2 regions of the Mycobacterium malmoense genome follow, and region 2 is predicted to be linked to the other one. Evidence: riboswitches for the same ligand, from Rfam matches in the RefSeq annotation. Region 2 holds a riboswitch; the other holds the start of a gene.
What was found. A riboswitch is a leader RNA that binds a small molecule or an ion and turns the genes downstream of it on or off. The one in region 2 is predicted to bind cobalamin.
Positions count from the first base shown of each region.

Region 1: another riboswitch for cobalamin. It lies ahead of metE (5-methyltetrahydropteroyltriglutamate--homocysteine S-methyltransferase); the one in region 2 lies ahead of K3U93_RS05715 (PPE domain-containing protein).

Region 1 is NZ_CP080999.1:4,109,583-4,112,993, forward strand. Features, by position in the region: gene K3U93_RS18790 (SDR family oxidoreductase) at 738-1,388, shown strand; cobalamin riboswitch at 1,433-1,653, shown strand; gene metE (5-methyltetrahydropteroyltriglutamate--homocysteine S-methyltransferase) at 1,806-3,411, shown strand, end outside.
Region 2 is NZ_CP080999.1:1,213,590-1,217,000, reverse strand. Features, by position in the region: gene ctpC (manganese-exporting P-type ATPase CtpC) at 1-1,489, shown strand, start outside; cobalamin riboswitch at 1,496-1,675, shown strand; gene K3U93_RS05715 (PPE domain-containing protein) at 1,713-3,335, shown strand; gene K3U93_RS05710 (cation efflux transmembrane domain-containing protein) at 3,345-3,411, opposite strand, start outside.

The DNA.
Region 1 (3,411 bases), 2.4 Mb from region 2:
TACGGAATACATTGAGCGAATCGTGACAACGAAAGCAGCACTTAACTGTGGAGATATATATTATCGGCAAAGCCGTCAGAAATGCACAGAAATTATTACGTAAATTGGGCTAATGGCGGTGCGGGAAGGGTTTTCTGTCGCTGGCCGATACCGGGCTGTCGCAGATCTATTGGCCGAAGATCTAGGTGTGCATTGTGTGATGGTCATGGTCATGGTCGCGGTGCTTGCTGCCGTTGAGAGCAGCACTTGTACGACCAGCATGGCCTGGCCGTGTCGGCGTCGGCCGCGAAGCACTATCTCCCAGCAAAAACAAGAGCTTTCTGTACGCTCTGGTGAACAATTACATTGTCGCGGCGATAGTTATCTTGAGTGCGGGAGTAAATATGGAGTGGCGCGTTACCGAAGGGTACTTTCATATTGAACTACCATAGCGGCGGATGAGGTTCGCTGTGGCGCGCATGTACAACGGGATTACCAGGAGTTTTTCACCTTCATGAGGATTGCGGAGCCGCACGTTCCCGCGGTGATCGCTCAACACCTCTCGAAAATGCCACGAGCACAAGTTCTCCGTAGATATGTCCAGCTCACCGGCCCGTCGGACGTCGACTCCAAACCGCGGGCGCATTCCATGCCGGGTGGGCAAGGTCGTCGCCTCGCCGGGCGCCCTCACCTACGGCGAACCGCAGGTGTTCGAGGAACTATGCGAACACCGCGTCCAACCCACGTAGCGTCGGGGCATGGCACGCATCGTCGTCATCGGCGGCCACGGAAAGGTCGCGCTGCAACTAGCACGCATCCTGACCGAGCGCGGCGACGAGGTGAGTTCGGTCTTCCGCAATCCTGACCACTCCGACGACGTCGCGGCTAGCCTGTCCGAGCGTGGCCGCCCGGTTATGGCCGATATCGAGCAGCTCGACGCGAATGCGCTGGCCGATCTGCTGGCCGGGCACGACGCGGTCGTCTTCTCCGCCGGCGCGGGCGGCGGCAATCCGGCGCGAACCTACGCCGTCGACCGTGACGCCGCGATCCGGGTGATCGATGCGGCCGCGCAGGCGAACGTGCGGCGGTTCGTGATGGTGTCGTACTTCGGTGCCGGCCCGGATCATGGCGTACCGCGGGATGATCCGTTCTTCGCGTACGCGGAGGCCAAAGCGGCGGCGGATGCCCACCTACGCGCCAGCAACCTGGATTGGACGGTGCTGGGACCTGGCCGACTCACCCTCGAACCGGCGACCGGCAGGATCATCCTCGGCAAGGGAAAAGGCGAGGTTTCACGAGCCGACGTCGCGCTCGTCGTAGCCGCCGCTCTAAAGGACGACTCGACCATCCGCCGAACCATCGAATTCAACAACGGTGACGTCCCGATCGCCGCCGCGCTGACAAGCTGACCCGTCGGGTTCGGGCCATCCGACCAGCAGAGTAAAATGCAAAATACAGCTGGTCTGTCGTCGCCGCATGACGCGGCGTCGGCATCGAGCGAGACATGTTAGACATGCATCGCGAGAGGGAACCCGGTGAAAGTCCGGGACTGTCCCGCAGCGGTATGCAGGAACGACCGCCGTCACAAGCACTGGTCGACCACGACCGGGAAGCGACGGCCATTAGGAGCACCATCCGGTGCGCGCCTGCGAGTCCGAAGACCTGCCGGCTGTGCCGGGCGCGCCGCGTCCGGCGGGCTCATCGCCTCGTGGAATGGGCGTTTGGCCGTCGCCGTTGCGGTTTGTGTGCCGGAGGTGCGCACCGACAACGGGATCGGCTGCGCGTCCGCCGGCGGTGACCACCCCGCTCGATTGAAGGACGAAAACGTGACCCCTCAAGCATTTACCGCCACGGTTACCGGCTCCCCGCGCATCGGCCCCAAACGCGAACTCAAGCGTGCGACCGAGGGTTACTGGGCCGGCCGTACTAGCCGATCCGAGCTGGAGTCCGTCGCCGCGACGCTGCGCCGCGACACGTGGGCGGGCCTGGCCGCCGCCGGCCTGGACTCGGTACCGGTGAACACCTTCTCCTACTACGACCAGGTGCTCGACACGGCGGTTCTGCTCGGCGCGCTGCCGACCCGGGTGGCGAAAATCTCCGACGATCTGGACCGCTACTTCGCCGCAGCGCGCGGCAACGACGAGGTTGCGCCGCTGGAGATGACGAAGTGGTTCGACACCAACTACCACTACCTGGTTCCCGAGATCGAGCCCGCAACGAAGTTTGCCCTACACCCGGACAAGGTGCTTTCCGAGCTGAAAGAAGCTCTTGAGCAAGGGATTCCGGCCCGGCCGGTCGTTGTCGGGCCGGTCACCTTCCTGCTGCTGAGCAAGGGCGTTGACGGCGGAGGCGCGCCGATCGAGCGGCTCCAGGAGCTGGTGCCGATCTACTCCGAGCTGTTGTCGCTGCTCGCCGACAACGGCGCCCAGTGGGTGCAGTTCGACGAGCCGGCGCTGGTCACCGACATCTCCCCCGACGCGCCCGCGCTGGCCGAGGCCGTGTACAACGCGCTGGGCTCGGTGAGCAACCGACCCGCCATCTACGTCGCGACCTACTTCGGTGACCCCGGCGATTCCCTGGCCGGGCTGGCCCGCACGCCCATCGAGGCGATCGGTGTCGACCTGGTCGCCGGTGCCGACACGGCGGTGGCGGGTATTCCGGAATTGTCTACCAAGACCCTGGTGGCCGGCGTCGTGGACGGACGCAACGTCTGGCGCACCGACCTGGAATCGGCGCTGGCCAAGCTGGCGACCCTGCTGGGTTCCGCTGCCACGGTTGCGGTTTCGACGTCGTGTTCCACCATGCACGTGCCGTACTCGCTGGAGCCCGAGACCGGCCTGGACGACAACCTGCGCAGCTGGTTGGCGTTTGGGGCCGAAAAGGTGCACGAGGTCGTCGTTTTGGCGCGCGCACTGCACGAGGGCCGCGACGCGGTCGCCGAGGAGATCGCGGCGTCCAATGCCGCCGTGGCCTCGCGCAAGAGCGATCCTCGGCTGCACAACGACCGGGTCCGCGCACGGATCGACTCGATCGTCGCGTCGGGTGCGCACCGCGGCGACGCGGCGCAGCGCCGCGCCAGTCAGGACGCGCGGCTGCACCTGCCGCCGCTGCCCACCACGACGATCGGCTCCTACCCGCAGACCTCGGCGATCCGCAAGGCGCGGGCCGCGCTGCGGGCCGGAGAAATCGACGAGGCGGAATACGTGCGCAGGATGAAGAAGGAGATCGCCGACGTCATCAAGCTGCAGGAGCAGCTCGGCCTGGATGTGCTCGTGCACGGTGAGCCCGAGCGCAACGACATGGTCCAGTACTTCGCCGAGCAGCTGGAGGGTTTCTTCGCCACACAGAACGGTTGGGTGCAGTCCTACGGCAGCCGCTGCGTGCGTCCGCCGATCCTGTACGGCGACGTGTCCCGGCCTCATCCGATGACGG
Region 2 (3,411 bases):
CCCTAGCCCCTGGACCGAGATCCAGGTGCCGATCGACACCGTGCAGATCGGCGACGAGGTGGTGGTCCACGACCACGTCGCGATACCGGTGGACGGCGAGGTGGTCGACGGCGAGGCGATCGTCGACCAGTCCGCGATCACCGGCGAGACGCTGCCCGTCAGCGTCCTGGTCGGCTCGCGCGTGCACGCCGGTTCGGTGGTGGTGCGCGGCCGGGTGGTGGTGCGCGCCCGCGCCGTCGGCAGCCAGACCGCCATCGGGCGCATCATCGCCAGAGTCGAAGAGGCCCAACACGATCGGGCGCCGATCCAGACCGTCGGCGAAACCTTCTCCCGCCGTTTCGTGCCCACCTCGTTCATCGTCTCGGCGATCACCCTGGCGATCACGAAAGACGTCCGCCGCGCGATGACCATGCTGTTGATCGCGTGCCCGTGCGCGGTGGGCCTGTCCACCCCGACCGCGATCAGCGCCGCGATCGGCAACGGCGCGCGCCGCGGCATCCTGATCAAGGGCGGATCCCACCTCGAACAGGCGGGCCGGGTCGACGCGATCGTGTTCGACAAGACCGGAACGCTGACCGTCGGACGCCCGGTAGTTACGAATATCGTTGCCATGCACAAGGATTGGGATCCGGAGCGGGTGCTGGCGTATGCGGCCAGCTCGGAGATCCACTCCCGTCATCCGCTGGCCGAGGCGGTGATCCGCTCGACCGAGGAACGCCACATCAGCATCCCGCCGCACGAGGAGTGCGAGGTGTTGGTGGGCCTGGGCATGCGGACCTGGGCCGACGGCCGGACCCTGCTGCTGGGCAGCCCATCACTGCTGCGCGCCGAAAAGGTGAAGGTGTCCAAGAAGGCGCAGGAGTGGGTGGACAAGCTGCGGCGCCAGGCCGAGACGCCGCTGCTGCTCGCGGTGGACGGCACCCTGGTGGGGCTGATCAGCCTGCGCGACGAGGTGCGGCCCGAGGCCGCTGAGGTGCTAATACAGCTGCGCGCCAACGGCATTCGCCGCATCGTCATGCTCACCGGTGATCATCCCGACATCGCCGCGGTGGTCGCCGAAGAGCTGGGGATCGACGAGTGGCGCGCCGAGGTGATGCCGGAGGACAAGCTCGAGGTGGTGCGCGAGCTGCAAGGCGACGGCTTCGTCGTCGGCATGGTCGGCGACGGCATCAACGACGCCCCGGCGCTGGCCGCCGCCGACATCGGGATCGCCATGGGGCTGGCCGGAACCGACGTCGCCGTCGAGACCGCCGACGTGGCGCTGGCCAACGACGACCTGCATCGCCTGCTCGACGTGCGGGACCTGGGCGCGCGGGCCGTGGATGTGATCCGGGAGAACTACGGCATGTCCATCGCCGTCAACGCCGCCGGGCTGATCATCGGCGCGGGCGGCGCGTTGTCCCCGGTGCTGGCCGCGATCCTGCACAATGCGTCGTCGGTGGCGGTGGTGGCCAACAGCTCCCGGCTGATCCGGTACCGCCTGGACTAGTGGCGACTTAGCCGCGTGCGACAATGTCGCCCGTAAGGCGACGACGATGCAGGAAGCCGGTGCAAATCCGGCGCCGTCCCGCCACTGTCATCGGGGAGCGACCCTCAGCAGCCACGGCCACCGGCTGGAAGGCGAGGCGAGCGGCGATCCGAGAGCCAGGACACTCGCGTCGTCGCATCCCGCGACCCGGGGCGGTGGACCCCGAGAGAGCCGACCGACGTCCATGTGGATGGCCGCACCACCGGAGGTGCATTCGGCGCTGTTGAGCAGCGGCCCGGGGCCGGGTGCGCTGCTGGCGGCCGCCGCGGCATGGAACTCGCTGAGCGCCGAATATGCCGAAACCGCCGAGGAATTGACCGCCCTGTTGGGCGCCGTGCAGGCCGGCGGCTGGGACGGCCCGACGGCCGAGACCTACGTCGCCGCCCATGTGCCCTATCTGGCGTGGCTGACGCAGGCCAGCGTCGACAGCGCCGCGATGGCCGCCCGGCACGAGACCGCGGCCACCGCCTACACCGGCGCGCTGGCGGCCATGCCGACACTGGCCGAGTTGGCCGCCAACCACGCCACCCACGCGGCGTTGATAGCAACGAATTTCTTTGGCATCAACGCGATTCCGATCGCGCTGAACGAGGCCGACTATGTGCGGATGTGGATCCAGGCCGCCACCGTGATGGGCACCTATCACGGTGTTGCCACCGCAGCGGTGGCGACATCGCCGCACATCACACCGGCCCCGCAGATCGTGAAAGCCAATGCGCCGGCGGCCACTTCCGCCGAGTCGCTACCTCCCGACCAGGAGTCCCAAATCGAACAATGGCTCCAGCAAATCGGATACACCGACTTCTACAACAACTTCTTACAGCCGCTGATAGACGCCCTGCTGAACGACCCTTACCTGCAATCGATATTTTCCGGATTCGACCCGTGGCTGCCCGAGCTCGGCAACCCGCTAGTCTTCCTCAACCCGTTCAACATCGCGTTCGCCCTCGGCTACCCGATGGATGTCGGCTCCTATGTCGCTTATCTGTCGGAAACGTTCGCGTTCATAGGGGCGGACCTTGCGGCGGCGTTCGCCTCGGGTAATCCCGCGACCATCGGTCTCACCCTGATGTTCACCAGCGTCGAAGCCATTGGCACGATCATCACCGACACCATCGCGCTGCTGAAGACCCTGCTCGAGCAAGCTGTTGCGTTAATCCCGGCCTTTCTGCCGCTGTTGACCGTCCCGCTGGCGCCGTTGGCCGTCACCCCCCTGGGCAGCCTGGCGGGCTTGGCGGGATTGGCGGGGCTGTATGGCATCCCTGTCGCGTCTATCGCCCCGACCCCTGCGCTCGCCGCGTTGGCACCAACACCGACCCCGACCCCCACTCCGGCACCGGCCCCGACCCCCGCGCCGGCTCCCGCGCCCGCCGCGGCCGCCGCGGTTCCCGCGCCCGGCGGCCCCCCGCCACCGCCATCGGCACCACCGGTGGTCACGCTGGAAGGTTTTTCCTACCTGGTCGGTGGCCTTACCGCCGGCGCCCGGCGGGCGGCGGCCGCCGGCGCACGCCCGAAGAAGCTGCCCGAACTCGACGACGCCCAGGCCCCGGCGGCCGCGGCGCCGGGCGAGGAACGGGCTCCGGATGGGCCGCGGCGGCGGGTGAAGGTCAAACAGCTCGGCCGTGGGTACGAATACATGGATGTGGAGCCAGAGCCTGCGGCGGTGCCCTCGGGTGCGGGATCATCCGGTTTCGCCGGTACCGCGGCAGGATTGATCACGCTGCCGGACGATGGGTTCGGCGGGGGCCCGCTCACGCCGAGAATGCCAAGCACCTGGGGCGACGACCCGGCCTCACCCGACGGCTGACGCCTTCGGTCAGCAGCCGCAGGAGTGGCCGCGCCAGGAGCGGATGCCCTGCCACACCGCGATGCCGGCGACGGCA